DNA from 2 places in the Paenibacillus sp. FSL W8-0919 genome. Region 1 is predicted to be linked to the other one. Evidence: riboswitches for the same ligand, from Rfam matches in the RefSeq annotation. Region 1 holds a riboswitch; the other holds the start of a gene.
What was found. Region 1 has a riboswitch for cyclic di-GMP ahead of NST44_RS21995 (transglutaminase-like domain-containing protein). Riboswitches for the same ligand answer to the same signal wherever they lie in the genome.
Positions count from the first base shown of each region.

Region 2: another riboswitch for cyclic di-GMP. It lies ahead of NST44_RS06270 (helix-turn-helix transcriptional regulator); the one in region 1 lies ahead of NST44_RS21995 (transglutaminase-like domain-containing protein).

Region 1 covers NZ_JBBOPV010000001.1:4,854,683-4,864,388, reverse strand. Annotated here, with positions in the region: gene NST44_RS22015 (discoidin domain-containing protein) at 1-1,307, shown strand, start outside; gene NST44_RS22010 (DUF896 domain-containing protein) at 1,550-1,786, shown strand; gene NST44_RS22005 (helix-turn-helix transcriptional regulator) at 1,914-2,846, shown strand; gene NST44_RS22000 (DinB family protein) at 2,911-3,447, shown strand; cyclic di-GMP riboswitch class I at 3,599-3,685, shown strand; cyclic di-GMP riboswitch class I at 3,748-3,835, shown strand; gene NST44_RS21995 (transglutaminase-like domain-containing protein) at 3,849-4,649, shown strand; gene NST44_RS21990 (collagen binding domain-containing protein) at 4,820-8,533, shown strand; gene NST44_RS21985 (TetR/AcrR family transcriptional regulator) at 8,852-9,439, shown strand; gene NST44_RS21980 (MFS transporter) at 9,642-9,706, shown strand, end outside.
Region 2 covers NZ_JBBOPV010000001.1:1,434,394-1,444,099, forward strand. Annotated here, with positions in the region: gene NST44_RS06235 (MFS transporter) at 1-149, opposite strand, end outside; gene NST44_RS06240 (ArsR/SmtB family transcription factor) at 1,303-1,632, shown strand; gene NST44_RS06245 (SRPBCC domain-containing protein) at 1,659-2,171, shown strand; gene NST44_RS06250 (LLM class flavin-dependent oxidoreductase) at 2,376-3,437, shown strand; gene NST44_RS06255 (TetR/AcrR family transcriptional regulator) at 3,547-4,137, shown strand; gene NST44_RS06260 (MFS transporter) at 4,227-5,588, shown strand; gene NST44_RS06265 (FMN-dependent NADH-azoreductase) at 5,645-6,259, shown strand; cyclic di-GMP riboswitch class I at 6,458-6,552, shown strand; cyclic di-GMP riboswitch class I at 6,821-6,915, shown strand; gene NST44_RS06270 (helix-turn-helix transcriptional regulator) at 7,205-7,774, shown strand; gene NST44_RS06275 (aspartyl-phosphate phosphatase Spo0E family protein) at 8,249-8,470, shown strand; gene NST44_RS06280 (hypothetical protein) at 8,589-8,834, opposite strand; gene NST44_RS06285 (MarR family winged helix-turn-helix transcriptional regulator) at 9,084-9,512, shown strand; gene NST44_RS06290 (MFS transporter) at 9,505-9,706, shown strand, end outside.

The DNA of each region.
Region 1 (9,706 bases):
TTCACCTGACTTGGGATATGAATGATGGCTCGGACGAGATCAAAACCGTGGAATTCCCGCTCACTCGATTTTCTAAAATAAGATTGAAAGTAAATGAGGGGAACCGCCAATCGGGACGTATTGCCCTGAACGAGCTAGAACTGTACAACAATCCGGATTTATCCAAGGACATGGTGAGCACGACCTTTGCTACAGGAGCAGGCACAATTGCCAATATTATCGACAATAATTTAAACTCGGCGTGGGGGAGTACGGGTGATGTGAGCTTTCCAGGTTATATCACGCTAGACTATGGCGAAAATGCTGTGCCCGTCAACGAAGTCACTTTGGTTACCTTCTTCGGCATTGGCCAAGGGATTACTCATTTCGATGTTGAGTATTACGATGGCAGCAGCTGGAACACGGCTTTATCCAATGCAAGGATTGAATGGAAGCTGAACGACAGCACCAAAGAACGGCATACGGTTACTTTTCCAACGGTTAACGCCTATAAACTTCGATTGAAGGTTAACGATGCGAATCGGATATGGGGAAACATTGCGCTTAATGAGCTTATTGTTAGCTATTCCTCTGAATCCGTACCCGTTACAGGAATTTCGCTCGATAGACCAGCGTTGACCTTTAATTCTTTGTCGGATCGCACAACTAAGTTACTCGCCACGATTGAGCCTGACAACGCGAGCAATAAAAAGATTTCATGGAGTACGGATCAAGCTCAGGTCGTTACGGTTGACGATAACGGATTGGTGACAGCAGTAGGGGAAGGGAAAGCAGTCATTACGGCAGCGACGGAGGACGGGAACTATAAGGCTGCCAGCAGCGTTACCGTCGATTGGACGGCTCCTGAAATTACGATCCATCGCGTTGTCACATCTGAATACAACACAGGTATATTTCAACCGAAATTTGAGCTCTCCGACAGCCTGACCGGAATCGACAATAAGAAAACAGAAGTAATGCTGGACGGGAAAGTGCTAAACACTGTAAGTGATATCCCAATGTACAAGCTTGATCTTGGAACACATACCTTTACGGTAACGGCCTTTGATTTGGCAGGGAATGCTGCAACAAAGTCTATTGAGTTTCAAGTCAACACAAGTTACGAGACGCTTGAGGAGTTAGTTCACCGTTTCGCAGACGTGGGGTGGATTGACAACCAAGGCATCGCCAACAGTTTGCTGAAGAAATTACAAAAGCAAAACCTTAGCAGTTTCATTCAAGAAGTACGTGCACAGAAAGGAAAACATATAGCTGCCGAGGCTGCGGGTTATTTACTTCGCGATGCAAAGGCTCTTCGCAATCAATAGAAGACAATCAATCAAAGACCAGGTTCCATGGAAAATGAAATAGGTAATCCAAAGTGATGAATAAGATATTTACATTGAGATCAATTGAAAAACACATCGAATCCAATTTGTTCGATGTGTTTTTCGCTTACGCAACCACCTCTTCATCCCAGGAAGGCCGGGACTGGTTCTATTGCAAGTTCAATCCTTTTACAGTAAACTAACAATTACATCTTAATTATATGGAAGGATGAACGATAACGATGACCATTCCTTCATTGCATAGAATCAATGAACTGAGCCGCAAGCAGAAATCCGAAGGATTGACCCAAGAAGAATATACCGAACAGCAAAAGCTTCGCCAGGAATACTTGAAAGACATCCGGGGCCAGGTTCTCTCCACGATGTCTACCCTGAAGGTTGTAGACCCGAATGGTGACGATGTTACCCCTGAGAAATTGAGAATAACCCAGCAACAGAATCGGTCAAAGCTGAATTAAGCTTCATCTCATAAAGCAATGGTCCGTAATATGGATAATTGACCAGGTCCCATTTATGATCCCGGAAGACAGACAATGTTGGTTGTCCGTTTTCCGGGTTTTTATGTATTAGCGGAGGGGAGAAACGATGAACAAAACCGAGCGCCAGTTCGCCATCATGCTTGAATTGCAGCGGAGCAAGGTGCTGCGGGCGGAAGATTTGGCTGCCCATTTCGAGACAAGCGTGCGGACAATATATCGAGACATGCAAGCGCTCAGCGAAGCAGGGGTTCCGATACTTGGGTCTCCAGGGCATGGGTATTCCCTAATGGAAGGGTACTTTTTGCCGCCGGTTGGTTTTACTGCGGAAGAGGCGGTGGCATTGCTCATGGGGACGGATATGATTGAGCAGCGGCTGGATGGCGACTACAAAGCAGCTGCGAGGGCAGCTCGAAGCAAGATTGAAGCGATACTTCCTGAACCCATTCGTGAGGCCTCAGCGGATGTCCGGGAAACGATGCAGTTTCTTCATCCCGGCGGGCAGGGGGAGAACGAGCTTGGACAGGTTCGGGGTGCCATTTTGGAGCGGCGGAAGATAAGGATGCGTTACCTGAAAAAAATACCGGATTCGGATGGAAAACGGATGAGCGACCGGATCGTTGCTCCATATGGCCTTGTGCTCGTCCAAGGGAATTGGATCATGATCGCACGCTGCGAGCTGCGTCAGGAGATCCGTCATTTCCGATTATCGCGCATGAGGGATGTTACGGTCCTAGAGGAAAGGTTTAACCTTCCCCAAGGATTTAAGCTGAGTCAATATCGTCCGCCTGACGATCGTAACGTTCATGTGACGATTCAAGTAAATCCGGAAATTGCCGATAAAATCACCGAGACCGCGAGCTTCTATATCGAAGCTTCTGAGCAAAGGGAACACGGTCTTCTGGTCCGCTTTCGAGTCAGACAGCCGGAAGAATTGCTCCCCTATATTCTCAGCTGGGGTGGGGACGTGGAGGTGCTGGAACCTGATTCCTTTCGTAACCGGATTCGTGAAGAAGCTGAAAAAATACGAAAACGCTACTGACACGCTGTTGTCAGGAGCGTTTTTTTATATTGGGTATATACCAGATGGAAGAGGAGATATCATGATGAGAAATACAGTAGAAGCTTTGCAGGCGTTTGAAACAACAGTAGCGATGTATTTAAACGAGCTGGGACACCTGGAGCTGGAGGAGCTGCATATCAAGCCGAACGAAGAGGAATGGTCCATTGGGCAAATGTACATGCATTTGATTCAATCGGCTCAATATATGCATCTGCGCAATGTCGACCAATGTTTGGCCGGAAACGAAACGGCCGTCGAATCCCCTGGGGAAAAAACGGAGAGAGGCAAGACGGTATTCGAGCTCGGAAGTTTTCCGCCTGTCAGGATACGAATTCCGGCGTCTCCGCAGTACACGCCGCAGCAGCCGATGAGCAAAGAGCAGTTAGTTGAAGGTCTTCAGGGCGTAGCGGAGCGGATGAAGCGAACGGAACCGGTTGTGCGTCAAGCAGACAGCAGCATCACGATTCCTCATCCCGGATTCGGAGCCTTAAACGCCAAAGAGTGGTTTCTGCTGGTAGAGATGCATTACAGGCACCACCTGCTGCAGCTCGATCGGTTAAAAAAGGAGCTGTCCCTCTAAGGACTCCCCTAATGGATTGATGATCAAGCGGAATTGACAAAAGAGCGTCTCAGTGGAGACGTTTTTTTGTTGTCGATCCTCGTCTATGAATCTCAAAATTTGCTTGATAGAATTAGAGATATTTGGTATGATGAACTCACATAAAGCTACTCACGATAAATGGCAAACTTGTCGAAAGGCAAGGACGCAAAGCTATAGGGCCTTCTTGATAAACCATCAATGGCAGCCAGCTACCGAACGAAGATGCTTTTTTTGTTTTTTATATGAGATTTTTATTCAATTAATTCTTTGAAAACTCTACTACGATAACGGCAAACTTGTCGAAAGATAAGGACGCAAAGCCACAGGGCCTTCTTGATGAACCGTCAATGGCAGCCTGGCTACCGAAGGGAGTTTATAGTATGCGCAACATGGTGTTGGCTATTGTAGGGTTTATTGCGTTATTCGTATTGGCTCCGGTTGTACATGCTTCCCAAACGGGAGATTGGCTGGATCTGGAGCAGCTTGATCGCGGAGTCATCGCCGTTCGCTATGACGTGAAAGCGGACGTGAAGACGAAGCTTATGATTGCAAAAGGGCAAAACAAGTATACATATACGCTTTTAGCGGACAAGCAGCAGGAGACCTTTCCGCTGCAAATGGGAAACGGTCGTTATACCATAAAAGTGCTGGAGCAGGTCAACGGTACCAAGTATAAGATCGTTCAAGAAGCGGAAGTTAAGCTTCAACTGACCAATAGCAGCAAGGTATTTTTGAACTCGGTACAAAACATCGATTGGCGTTCAAGCGACAAGGCGGCTCAGCTTGCAAAGAAGCTAACTCGGTCCGCAGACACCGACGAGGAAAAAGTAAAGCTGATCCACGAATATATCGTCGATACGATCCGGTACGACAAAGCACTCGCATCCAGTGAGCTGACGGACTATCTTCCCGATATTGACCGCACGCTGTCAGGGAAAAAAGGCATGTGTTATGATTACGCCTCTCTGTTCGCATCCATGCTGCGGAGCGTGGACATTCCGACTAAGCTTGTAATGGGGACAACGGATTATGTTGACGTTTACCACGCTTGGAATGAGGTTTACCTGAACGGGCGGTGGGTAACGATCGACACGACCGTTGATGCGGGATGGAAGAGCAAGGGTGCCGGTTTCAAAATGATTAAAGAGGCATCTCGCTATTCTGCAGCCAAGTATTATTAAAATAATTTTATAGCTAAAACCTTAAGCTTTGGACCATTGTCCAAGGCTTATTCGGGTTTTTATTCAGAAAATATTCAGAATCGGGCGTTACAATGCTAGAAGCTCAATTGGTTCTTAAGGAAAATACAGGCACCAATGTATCGTGCGCCAAATAAAAGTATGCGGAGGTGATGGACGAACAAATCTCTTATCGGCATATGATCCGAGAGATGGTTGGCTCGATTTGCGCACGCGAAAGCGACATCGGAACCAAATATATTGAGGGTAATGGAGAGGCTGAGGGAGAGATCATGAAGAAAAAAGTAAGTGGAATCGTATTGGCTCTGCTGCTTATGATCCAAACGTGGTTTGGAGGATCGGACTGGACGGTCAATGCATCGACTAATGTTCCAGAACCGGTAAGCGTGCAGGATTCAGTGTATGGAGTGACGGATGATGTTTATGGCCCGTCCGAATCAGAAATCAATAATGATAGCATTTTAACCAAAGTTGTGTTAACCGACATGGATGGCACCGTCATTGATGCCGTTTATAATCCGGACAGCAGCCTGGATATCGGTGCAGCCGTTAATCTAGGCTACGAATGGGAGCTGCCGAACGGTCACAACTATAAGAACGGGGACACCTTTACCTTCGATCTGCCGCAGCAGTTTGAAATCTTCACGGACATTGACTCGCCGCTCGTTGCCGGTCAGGGTGAAGTCGGCCGTTTTACGGTGGACCGCAGCGGCAAGGTTGTGATGACCTTCAACGATTACGTGGAGAGCCATTCCAACATCAGCGGCAAGCTGGAAATTCGTACAGAGTTCAAGAAGGAAGTTCTTAAAGGAAGCACGGAAATCATTATTGCTATTCCGATAAAGGGCGGGGTTCAGACCGTCGTCGTGAATCTGAAGCCGCAAGGCGGAAAGCTGATCGAGAAGCAAGGAAAAGCGATTGGCAAAGACCGGATCGATTGGACGGTACAGATCAACAAGTCGCTCAATAAGGTCAAGCACGCGGTCATCACCGATGAAATGCCTGAAGGCTTGGAGCTCATCGGGGATTCCGTTGAGGTATACAATCTGCAGGTTAACGGTGACGGCTCGGCGGTTCTTGGCGAACGGCTGGATGCCGGCAAGTACACCGTCCAAACAGGCGGTGGCGGCAAGCTGGAGCTTGCATTCTTGGATGAGACGATCAGCAAAGCCTACGAAATTCGCTTTTCGACGAAGCTTGTCGGCGAACAGTCCCGTTTTGAGAACACCGCAGTTCTATCTGGCGACGGGATGGAAAATGCCCAATCGACGGCTACAGTAACAGTAGATCGCGGCAGTTTCTTGGATAAGACATATAGCCAGGACAAGGACACGGGGATCATCACTTGGACGGTGAAATACAATTTCAACGAGAAGAAGATTCCGAGCGCTCAAGCCATCATTACGGACCAAGTTAGCGAGAACCATTCCTGGATTGCCGATTCGCTGAAGGTGTATAACGGGGATTCGAAGGATGCCAGCGCTTTGGTATCAGCGGATGAATACACCGCTGTAGCGAAAGGTAAGCACGGATTCGAGCTACAATTCAAGAAGGATATCGATTCGCCTTATACGATTGTTTACCAGACGGAGCCGGTCGATCGCTTGAGCTCCGAGGGGAACGCAGTCAAGAACAAAGTCGTATCGGGTGAAGCGTCTAAGGAAGTAACGGCTCCGGGCTACGGAAGCCGTGCCCTGGTAAAAGGATCCTCGAACGTCAATTTTGACACAAAAGCCGCGAAGTGGATAATTACCGTCAATGGCGATAAAAAGCCGGACGGCACCAAATACATCATGGAGAATGTAGTCATCACGGATACGTTCCCGCAAGGCGGACTTGAATTCGTTCCGGATTCGGTAATCGTAAAAGCGGACGGTAAAGTCGTTCCAGCGAGCGAGTACACGGTGAAGTACAATGATTTACGCGAAGGCTTTATCATCGAGTTCTCCAAGATTGACACCACCTATACGATCGAATATGAAACGAAGTTTAACATCAACTGGCTGAAGGATCGCAAATGGGACTTTTTAAACAGAGCCTCGATGACATGGGTCGAGGAAGGCAAGGTGAAAGGCCCGATTGTGCGGGATGCAAGCTTCTCCGCTGATGGTTATACGAAAAATAACGGCGGTAAAGACGGCAGCTACAATCCGATCAGCAAAGAAATTACGTGGAACGTCAAGATGAACTATAATCTTGATTCGCTTCAGGAAGCGATCGTTACCGATGTGCTGCAGCAGGATCAGAAGCTTGTTCCGGGTTCGGTCAAGGTCTATGAAATGAAGCTGACTGGAGGACGGAATGGCGTTCAGAAGGGCTCGCTAGTTCCCGCTTCTCAATATGAAGTGACAGGACCATCAGAAGCTAATGGCAACAAGCTGTCCATTCGCTTTGTCGGCCCGATCTCATCCGCATACTGGATTGAATTCAAAACATCGCTGGAAGGTACATTGATTGTCAACAAAATCGATAATACTGCGGAGCTGTCCGATGGCAGCGCGAAAAAGGCAACATGGAACGCCAGCGTAACGATTCCTCACGGCGGGGAATATGTGAAGAAGAGCGGCTCCCAGAACGGAAACAAAATCGACTGGGAAATTCGCATCAACGAAGGTCAGTCGCATATTTCCAACGCAAAAATTATCGATAATCCAAGTCCGAACCAGATCTTGATCGAGGATTCCTTCCGCTTGTATGCGACCAAGATCAATGCAAACGGAAAAGCGGAAAAAGCCCAAGAACTGACTAAAGGGAAGGATTATACCTTAACCATCCATAGGCTTGATGGTGATAAAGAGACATTCGAGTTGAAATTCACAAATGACATCTCTACGGCCTATATTTTGGAATATCAGTCGTTCATTATTGCTGAAGATAAAGAGGCAGTACAGAATAAGGTGGCTCTTGAAGGAGATCAGCTGAAGACGGAGATCCGGGAAACGACGGAAGAGGTTATTGTCCGTACTTCCTCCGGTTCAGGTTCGGGAGGCGGCGTAACGGGAAGCCTGGAAGTAACGAAGGTGGATCAGGACGAACAGACGAAGCCGCTGGCGGGAGTCAAGTTTGCGCTTTACGACAAAGCTGGCAAACGTGCGCCGATCGTAAAATCCTCGGACGAGGAAGGCAAGATCCTGTTCACAAAGCTGCTGTACGACGAGTATATTTTGGAAGAGCTGGCTGCTCCTGAAGGATATAAGATCGAGCAAGCGAAGTGGGACGTAACGATTGACTCCAGCATCAAGAATCAAGATAATGTTAAGAAAATGATCGTTACAAACCGCAAGGAAGAGCCGGTTATACCTGGCGAGCCTACGGATCCAACAGATCCAACAGATCCTGAAAACCCAACGGATCCTGGCAATCCGACCGATCCAGGCTACCCGGGGAGCCCAACCGATCCGGGCAATCCGACGGACCCAGGAAATCCGGGGAACCCAACGGATCCAGGCAATCCGACGGACCCAGGAAATCCGGGGAACCCAACGAATCCTGGCAATCCGACGGATCCAGGTAATCCGGGGAACCCAACGAATCCTGGCAATCCGACCGGTGAGGTAGAGGTGCCGGACGAGGATGTTCCAAGAGGTGAACCAACAACGCCTCAAACGCCTGAGACACCTCCGACAGAACCGGAAACACCTGCCGTCGATATTGACGAAGAGGATATTCCGCGAGGAGGCGTCGAGCCTGAGCCTCAAAAGCCGGATGCACCAACTCCGTCTGAGAACGCTTCGACACCGCAGCCAACGGTTCCGATGCTTCCAAAAACGGGTGAATCGAGTCCTTATCCGTTCTATTTAGCGGGTCTCGGGCTGATCGCTTTCGGTGTATGGTTAGGTCGCAAACGGATGAACATGAAACAATAGCACGTTGTACTTCGGCTCTTCTTGTCCAGTAACCTGGGCAGGGAGAGCTTTATTTCTTGCAGCATCCCGTCCTATGCTTAAGCACTGAACGGCAAAGTTCGAGAAGAAAATTTTATGGTTTATTATTGACTGAACGATCTATAATTGATATGATGAAGCCATCAAAAGGAGGTGCTAATAAGACAATGTAGTTGAAGCACTGTATTTTTTTAATCAATATAGACCGAACGGTCTGGAAAGTCGATTTCTTGAACCCTCATTCTTGACTGAATAATCCGATAACGATAGTATTATGGGAGTGAAGGAGGCAGACGAAAATTGGCAAGGAACAAAGAATTTGACACGACACTGGTCCTACATAAGGCTATGGAAGTATTCGGTCATTACGGTTATGAAGGCACGTCACTGCAGCTTTTGCTCGAAGGATTGGGTATAGCGAGACAAAGCTTGTATGACACCTACGGAACGAAGCGAGATCTCTTTATCAAAGCGGTTAAGTATTACCTGGACGAGAAATCATCTGCCGTCATCGCCCATTTGGCTCAACCAGGCCCTGTCAAGGGTACGATTGCCGAAATCTTTGCGATTATCGTCGATACTTTGAAGGATGAGCAGCGCCGCAAGGAGTGCCTAATTCTGCATAGCGCAATTGATCAGGTACCTCATGATCCCGAGATTGCACAGATTTTCGAGCAAGATAAGATTCGTTTGGAGCAAGCGCTATACGAGGCACTAGCCCGTGGCCAAGAGCAGGGAGAGTTAGGATTGAATCAGGATCTTCGCTCGCTGGCACGATATTTATACCATTCGCGTTATGCACTGACGCAAGTAGCAAAATTAACGGACGACCCTCTCGTCATCGAACAAGTTGCTTCAGTTACTCTATCTGTACTTGATCATAAATGAAGCGTCCTTTTTCGCGCTTCATTTTTTCATGCGAATAATAGAATGATCAGTCCGTAATGGCGATCATTTTGGATCATTCAAGTCTACAATCGCGCATATATTAGATCGATTGGTCTATAATATTGCGCATATTAGATCGATTGGTTCCTAATTATGTTTATATTAGATCGTTTAGTCTATAAAATGGAAGGGGAAATTGTATATGAGTTCAAGTAAATTCAAAGGCTTGGCACTTTTCATTCTAGCCATCTCCCAGCTCGTTATGGC
Region 2 (9,706 bases), 3.4 Mb from region 1:
AGATCTGCGGCGACATTCGGTAGAATTCCCATGATGACGAACTCCGTCATGCCAATCGCAAACGCGCCGACCGTAAGCGATAGAATGGACACGGGAAACGGTTGTTTAATGGATGGATTGCTGTTACTAAGCTGCTGGGATAATGCCATTGTGTTCTGTCAACCTTTCTGCTGCTTCTAATATATTGATAATCCCAATCTTTATAATCGGTTTAAGCAGGCCTGCTACATATTATTTAACGATGATGAAATATAATCAAGTTATTATTTGGAGAGAAGAGCTTGTCCAATCGTTGTACGGGGAGGGTACGGTCGTTTCGACACCGCTAAACGGTTGTGTAAGCCGGTGTACGTTGCTCTTTGGAATTGGCTTGGGGAAGGGAGTGCTGCCGAAGAACAGCAATCCCTTTTTTTGATTCAGGCAATTATTCCATGTTTCGGCATGATCATCGCCAGTCGCGGATACTATGTCGGATCCGGACTATTAAAAGCAAGTAAAGGACTCGATTCTTCTTAAATCAAAGCCCGAGAATACCCAGGTGCTTCCGGTCCACCGGAAACCTGCTACAGAAGTACGTCCTACGAACGTTGGGAAGAACCAAAAGCCCCTCCCGCGTCTAGGCCATATAAACGTGAACCGGAACAGACAGCCCCGAATGGCGCCGGGATCAACCGCAAAGGTTGAAGGGCCAGCTCCGGTGACGGAAGTTGCGGCGGGGTTCTGGGGAATGAACTGGGGAGGAGGGGATGTCGGTCCTTGCTGCATTCCTTGCAGTCCCGGTGGTCCCAACAGTCCTGGCGGCCCAGGCGGTCCTTGGGGTCCTTGCAGTTCTGGTGGTCCTTGCGGCGGCAAAAATGCCATATAACTTCACTCCTTCATGGGATTCATGCTGCCATGCACGGCTTGCAAGAGTCTGCAAACGGCAGTGGCCACCGCTTGGCTACCGGCCCTCTGCAAGCTTGCATCCGTATAGGCAGCAGATACATTCGTTGGTTTGTACAATCCTATACGAATGGTGATTTATGATTTTCATCATATGCTATGCAGAAGCCCATGCAGGTGTGACCGATGTTAATGGAATGGAGAAGCGGGGGGGAAGGAAGGCGAATATAGCGGCTGAATGCATAAGTGATGTGAACAAAATAAATATTCCTTTACAGGAATATTCCTAGTGTGGTATATTCAATTCAAGAACACGGCATAATCAAATAAACGCATCGAGGTGATGTTGGTGGCTGGAATAGACAGTAGACAAAAGCCGTATTCCCCGAAGCTTCGGTTCTATAACCGTCACCACCAGGAATGAAGCAAGCGATATTTAGTGCATTAGCCGAGCCGAGCCGTCTTGCGATTGTAGAGCTGCTCCTCGGAGGTCCGATGACGGTGGGTGATATCGCCGAACGTCTGCAGATTCGCCAGCCTCAGGCTTCGAAGCATCTGAAGGTGCTGCTGGAGGCCGGATTGGTAGAGGTTCAGGCGGAAGCGAACAGGCGAAACTACATGCTTCGCTCGGAGCCCTTTCAAGAGCTGGATGCATGGCTGAATGATTACCGCAGAATATGGAATGAACGTTTTGACAGCTTGGACGCATACTTGAAGAAATTGCAATCGGGCGAGAAGAAGGACCCATAGCCTAACTTAAACTTGAGGAGGAAATGATGATGACAAGCAAAATGATTACCCGAGTGGAAGGACCTGTAATTGTGTTGGAGCGTGTATTCGACGCGCCGCGAGAGCTCGTATTCGAGGTGTTCTCGGACGGGGAGCATCTGAAGCACTGGTGGGGTCCGCGTGGCTGGGAGACAACCGTGTCGAACATGGATTTTCGTCCCGGCGGTTCATGGCATTATTGCATGACGTGCATGGATAAGAATCAAGGAGAATTTTATGGCATGGAGTCATGGGGGAAATCGGTCTACCATGAGATTGAGAAGCCTACCAAAATCGTTTACACCGATTATTTCTCCGATGCCGAAGGCAATACTTCCGAGGAACTTCCAGCGTCCACAACAACGATGACATTCGAGGAGCTGGACGGAAGAACGAAGATCGTCTCCCGGACCGTATATCAATCCGCGGATGAGCTTAAGAAGGTGCTCGAAATGGGCATGGAGGAAGGCATTACGCAAACTTGGGACCGCCTCGAGGAATACTTGCTTGCCAAGAAATAAACCGCATAGGGAGAGACCGGCCTTCGGGAGAAGTGCCGGTCTTTTTTTTGAATCTGTTGATGCCGATAACCTTAGGCTGCAGCCCTGACGTTTTTCCACTTGAAAAAAGATGCGTAAACGTTCAATATAAAGATATATTAACTAAAGAAAATATAGCGTCTGTGAAACATACACATAACGATACGTTACTAGGAGGAACCGATGATGGAAATCGGAATTAGCTCGTTTGTTGAAACCGTGCCGGACGTTCACACCGGCGAATTGATCAGCCACGCCCAAAGGCTGCGCGAGGTCGTGGAGGAAATTGTGCTGGCCGACCAGGTCGGCTTGGATGTATATGGAGTAGGCGAGCATCATCGCCAAGATTATGCGGCCTCGTCCCCTGCGGTCGTGCTTGCGGCTGCTGCCTCCCGGACCAAGTGGATCCGGCTGACAAGCGCGGTGACGGTGCTGTCATCAGCGGATCCGGTACGGGTATTCCAGGACTTCGCCACGCTGGACGCGATTTCGAACGGACGCGCGGAAATCATGGCCGGGCGGGGCTCATTCATCGAATCCTTTCCTTTGTTCGGCTATGATCTTCATGATTACGATGAGCTGTTTGAAGAGAAGCTGGAGCTGTTGTTAAAAATTCGGGAGTCGGAGCGGGTGACCTGGGAGGGCCGGCATCGCCCGGCCATCCATAATCTGGGCGTATATCCGCGTCCTGTGCAGAACCCCCTGCCCGTATGGATCGGCAGCGGCGGCAACTCCGAATCCGTCGTCCGGGCCGGCCTGCTCGGCCTGCCGCTCGTGCTGGCGATCATTGGCGGGAGCCCGCTGCAGTTCGCCCCGCTCGTGAAGCTGTATAAAGAAGCGGCCGCCCATGCAGGGCATGATGTATCGAAGCTTCCGGTCGCCTCGCATTCCCATGGATTTATCGCGGAGGATACGGAGCTTGCCGCGGATAAGTTCTTTCCCTCCACCCAGGCGGCCATGAACGTGCTCGGCCGGGAGCGCGGCTGGGGTTACTATGATCGCGCCCGTTTCGATGCTGCACGCAGCTTCGAGGGAGCCCTCTATGTAGGCGATCCGGAGACGGTCGCTCAGAAGATCATCCATCTTCGCAAGCATGTGGGTATTACCCGGTTTATGCTGCACGTGCCGGTCGGCTCGATGCCGCATGAAGAGGTCATGAGGGCGATCGAGCTGCTCGGTACGGAGGTTGCGCCTCGGGTTCGTTCCGAGATCGACCGGTGGGAAGCGGCCGGCGAGCCGGCGGAGTAAGCAAGCAAATCCAATTAAAATTCCGTTTGACAAATCAGACAATGTAAAATATGATAAGTCCATCGAATGACAGTCAGTACTGACATTCATGTAGGAAGGGGGGACTTTCATGAGTAGAGATCAACATATAAGCAGTGACGACAAGCTGCTGCAGGCCGCAATCGATCTGATATCCCGGAAGGGCTACAACGGCGTCACGACGCAGGAGATTGCCTCGGCAGCCGGGCTCAGCGAGAAGACTCTATTCCGAAAGTTCGGCAGCAAGCGAAATCTCCTGGAGATGGCGTTCGAACGCTATCATTACGGTCAAGAAATGACGAAGCTTTTCGCGGAGAAGCTCACGGGAGAGCTTACTGCGGATCTGATTCTGATCAGCCGGACGTACCATGACTTGATGATCCGGAACCGCAAGCTGATCACGATCAGCATCAAGGAGAGTGATCATCTCCCGGGACTTCGAGAGATGACCAGCAAGCATCCGAAGCAGTTTCTGGACGTGTTGACGAAATATTTTACGATCATGACGGAGAAGGGGAAGCTGGTTGCCGGAGATCCCGAGCTGCGGGCGATCTCGTTTATGATGATGAACTTTGGCGCGTTCATGAACGAGCTGGATTCCAAGGAGATATTTCCTTCCGTAACGCTGGATGACTTTATTGAGGAGAGTGTGCGGATTTTTGCTAGGGCGTTAACCCCCTAGTTTTTTTCAAAGCATACGTCAGTAAGTACTGACAGACATGCTAATCTCGCTGTTTAAAATTTTCTACTCACAAGGAGGGTGAAGCTTTAATGGAGACTCGGAAGCTGATGCGTGTCCTCATGTTCACGCTGTGTCTGTCCGCTATGAGCGGATTGATGTTTAACTTTGTCCTGCCGGACATGCGGGAGGAATTCAGCTTGAGCACCGCTCAGGTTAGCTGGGTAACTTCCTCGTATTCCCTGCTGTACGGGATCGGCACGGTTCTGTACGGGAAGCTGACGGAACGCTACCAGCTCAAAAATTTGCTGTCATTCGGTCTGCTGCTGTTCGCGGCCGGCTCTCTGGTCGGCCTCGTCTCCCAGGCATTCTGGATGGTCCTTGCCGCAAGATGCCTTCAGGCGATCGGCGCGGCGGCGATACCGGCGGCGGCAACGCTTATACCGATTCGCTACTTCCCGCCGGAGCGAAGAGGAGCAGCCATGGCGACAGCCTTTATTGGATTGTCCATCGGCAGCGCGCTTGGGCCGGTGGTGTCCTCGCTAGTGGCCGGCTTTGCTCATTGGCGCTGGCTGTTCAGCATCCCTTTGCTGATTCTCATCACGCTTCCTTTTTACCGGAAATATCTGAAGGACGAAGACCCTCAGTTTCCAGGATCATTCGACCTGCTGGGAGGCGGCCTGCTGGCTGTCGCGATCACTTGTCTGCTGCTGGGAATAACGAACGGAATCTGGTGGCTTCCGCTAGCCGGACTGCTGGTAGCCGCGTTGTTCATTGTCCGGATTCATCGTGCATCCGTCCCGTTCGTGAGCCCGGTTTTGTTCCGGAATCAAGAGTATTCGGTTAGGCTTGTCATCATGTTTCTGTTCAGCGGCGCGGCCTTTGCGCTGCATTTTCTAAGCCCGTTGCTGCTGGCAGAGATTCATGCGCTGCCTCCAGGTTGGATCGGATTTGTCATGGTGCCGGCCGCCGCGGCCTCCGCTCTGCTCGGGAAGACAGGGGGAAAGCTGGCCGATGCCAAAGGGAACACGGATCTGTTTCTAACCGCCATGATTATGTTGGTCGCTTGCTTTGTACTCTTATCCACGTTCTCCGCCATTTCAGCCGTCGCGGTTGCTCTCTTCCTGATTCTAGGTAATGTCGGGCAGACGTTCGGGATGATTGCACTATCCAACTCCGTCTCCCTTAGCTTAGCGAAAGAGCAAGCCGGCATCGGGATGGGATTGATGCAGATGCTGAATTTTATTTCGGCGGGGATCGCTTCCGGTGTGTACGGAACAATGCTCGATATCCGCTCCGAGGTATCGTGGAACCCCTTGTATGCCTATGCCGAGGGGCAGGTTTACAGCAATATTTATTTGGTGCTAGCCGGGCTGCTGCTCGCCATGCTGATGTTCTATTCCCTACGGTTCGGGAAAACGGAGCACGGTCATATAAGAGCGGCGGGAAGCTGATATCGCATGCTTTCGAGTCCATTCATTACAAATAGGAAATATAGGAGGAGATTCTAATGACAACCACTTTATTCATTAAAGCCAACAACCGCCAAGGGGCCGTCACAAGCAGATTATACGACGCATTTTTCAATAGCTACCGCGAGGCACATCCGAATGATGCGGTGGTTGAGGTCGACCTGTATCAGGAACGCATTCCCCTTCTGGACGACATTATGATTAGCGGGAATTTCAAGTCAGCCATGGGCATGGAGCTTTCGGAGGAAGAGCAGGCCGTTCGGGACATCGTCAACCGGCACTTGGAGCAATTTCTTGCCGCCGACAAATTGGTGTTTGCCTTCCCGCTCTGGAATCTGACGGTTCCTGCAGTGCTGCATGCCTACCTGGACTACATGCATCATCCGCGTAAAACGTTCAAATATACGGAGCAGGGCTTGGTCGGTCTGTTGGGTGACAAAAAAGCAGCACTGCTGAATGCTAGAGGCGGGATCTATGCGGAGGGCGATCCATCCGAGATGGCGGTCAGCTTCGTAAAAAATCATCTCAACGTGTTCGGGATTACCGACATTACTACGATTATCATTGAGGGGCATAATCAATTCCGGGATCGAAGCGAGGAAATCATTGAGGAAGGCCTTCGGCGGGCAGCCGAAGCGGCAAAGCTTTTTTAAATCATGGAGAAGCTGGTTATTTTGACATATTACACGCTCTGCTAGTTACTTTGTGACAAAAAATTACAAAATCCAGCAGGAAATTGTCGGGAATTTGAGTCATGAAGCCTATATTCAATGAAAAACAATGTAAGTTATAGTTTGATTAGGTCATTCATTCAGAACTATATGTTGTATCTTTCGACAATTGAATCGTTCGTACGATAATCGCAAACCCACTGAAAAGTGGCGACGCAAAGCTATAGGGGCTAATGGGGTTCTGCATAGAACCGCGATGCCAGCCAGTTGCCGAATACGACGGAAGCCTCCGTCACTTCTTGCTAGTTACTACCTATGTCTACAAGCTGACGGAGGCTATTTGTTGTTCACAAATTTTTATAGGGAGGCTCCTGCAGTAACTGCCTGTTCCTTAAAAGTTACGGTCAATTGCCTGAAAGGAGGTGAATGATGCGGAACATGATTTCCCGCAGCGCGGTATAACTACAGCAGTTCGACTCTCAGCGGATAACAAGGAATATTCATGCGGCAGCGTCTTTGACAGCAAACCAATCGAATCGTTTCGTACGATAATAGCAAACCCACTGAAAAGTGGCGACGCAAAGCTATAGGGGCTAATGCGAATCTGCTAAGATACGTGATGCCAGCCAGTTGCCGAATACGACGGAAGCCTCCGTCCTATTTTGCTATGGTAATCTTCATGGATGGAGGTTTTTTATTTTTCGCTAAGAGCTACCGAATCTTCACAGCGGCGATAAATAGGAGATCGATTTCATTATTAATCACTTATTCTTAACAAGGAAGAAGGGAAAATAATGGGCCAAAGAACATTGCTGAAAGTAAACGATCATTTTCCTAATATCCTCAGCATCTCTGAAATTAAAGAAAGGCTGATCGAGCGAAAAGAAATCCTGTATCTGTTGCAAGAGGAAACCAGGAATATTATTTGTGATTGCGGACCCAGAGGGAACCGTTATCGATTATTGCGGGACGGAGCTGTTAAAAGGTTATTTTGAAAGAAATCATTTGAAAATCGGAACATCTTCTGCTATGAACAAGGCGGGAATCAATGCCATTGCGTTATCCATGGAAAATCAATCGGTCTCAGTCGTAATCGGCGCCGAGCACAGCAATAAATTGTTTGCAGAGCTGTCCTGCGTTTGCACGCCAATACGAATAAATCATGTTATTATAGGCTACCTCAGCCTCTGTTTTCATTACTTTCACGAGGTTACATTTGTACTGCCCCTCATTGAACATCTGGCCAAAAATATTGAAGAAAAGTTACCCCAAAAGGATCCCATGCTACAAAAAGAGCTGACCTACTCACTCTTTGACCAATATGAATTAACAAACCGCGAGAAAGAAATCGCCTACGAATGGCTGGAAAATAAAAACGTGCCTGAAATTGCGGATATTTATGGAATCAGTCAAAGCACGGTCCGTACTTTCATCAAAAAGATATACGCCAAAACGAGAGTCAATCATAAAGGGGCATTCCTAAGAAAATTTACATGAAGATATAGGCAATACACAAGCACTAATTACCCAATTATGGGTATTTTATTTATTAAAGTAAAATTTTATAATTATAGGCAAGCCACTGATGACAGATAGTTAAAATTTAAACTAATTCATAATTCGTACAATCTATCGCAAACCCATCGAAAGGGTGGTGACGCGAAGCTGCAGAGGCTGTTGTGGACGCTCATATGCAACCACGATCCCTGCAATTGGCCGAATACGACGGAAACCTCTGATCCGCCATGCGACAACGATTGAATAGGGAACTGTTTATTTTAGATAACCCTGCTGACCTGACGCCGCTGCAGAAACTGAATCGGGTAGCCTTCAACATTTCATGAAGAGGAGCATGCTTTAACGGTTTGTTCGTTTAGGAATGAGCGATCAACTCTCTGTTTGAGAAGGTTTGCCGCAAAAACGTTGGCAGCTGTCATAAATCACTTGCTACGATGGGGGTGGGTGGATGTGATGGTTTCTATAGAGAACGAACTGAAGCATGTATCCGACGAGCTCGAATATCTCAGGAGGGAACTTGAGCGAATGGCCGGCAGTCTTGAATTCGTACATCAAGATGTTGTCGCACTTTCGCAGTCGTTCGATAAGCTGATTGTCCGTTACATGGAATTAAAAAGCCATGAGGAAGAGATCAATAGAAAGTGCGCAAAGTTAAATAAACCAAGCCATGAGTAATAAGTCCTCCATAAAAAATAGAACCCCGGATGTCGATTCTCGACCTTCTGGGGTTATTTGCTTAAAGATATGGTGCTTCCAGCTTTAAGGGAAGCCATTTCAAGTCAGGTGCTTGGATTCAATCATTTTTCTGTACGAGCGAACAGCTGCTCCAATTATCCATTGTAATGTACCCGCGCCTAACAAGCGCGAAAATCGTATTGGTTCGGCAATACCATTCCAAGTTGGGTACAGATGGCGAATCACCGCTTGCCTTCGTCAAGACACCCTCATACGTCCAGTATCCGCCTTTCTTCCAGCGGACAAGTCTCCCATGCTTCTTGGCCTGTTCCAGCGCTTCTTGTTGTATTTCCGATAACGTCAATTCATCCTCACCACACAAATCCTGTAATATCTGTCTAGAAGACGGATGGAATATACCAATTAAATCATATGAATCTGAATATATTCTGAATAACCTGTGTTGAAAAACGGTCGATGGGCATTGTTAGGTGAACTGATGCATCGTCGAGTAAAAGGATCAGAATACCAGACATTATGTCTGGACATTTTCGGAACACTACTCTATAATCAAATAGTTACCTTGAGTAACCAATTGGATGGAGGTTTCCCCATGAGCACCCACCGACATTTTTTTCAGCAGTACTTCAGACTGTACCGCCCGTTCGTCAATGAACTGAACCGGCGGCTCGAGGTTTTTGGGCTGTATTATGCCCAGTGGTCGATCATGTATTATCTGGACGCGAACCAATCGATGACCTTGGTGGAATTGTCCAAAGTTTTGTATGTAGAGAAGCCCACGGTGACTAGAACGGTGAACGCATTGATCAAGTTGGGTTATGTGGAGCAGATCCCGGCATCGGACAAGCGGGAGAAGCGAATCCGTTTATCAAGTAAGGGCATCGATGTCGCGTTGCAGATTCGTCAATTATTCGATGACTACGAGATGGAGATTATGGAAGGTGTCTCCGCTGAGGAACAAGCCAGCGTCATCCGTGTCATGGAGACAGTCAGGGATAACATTATAAGAAAAGGTGATTAACTTGCAGCAAGAAAACTCCCAAGATCGTTTATGGAGCAAGGACTTTTTGATTGTGTTCGGCGTCAATTTCCTGCTCTTTCTTTGTTTTTATCTATTGGTTGTTATTATGCCCACTTATGCAGCTGAGGAATTCCATGCATCGACTGGAATGGCCGGCTTTGCTTCCAGTATCTTTGTGGTGGGGGCGCTGATCG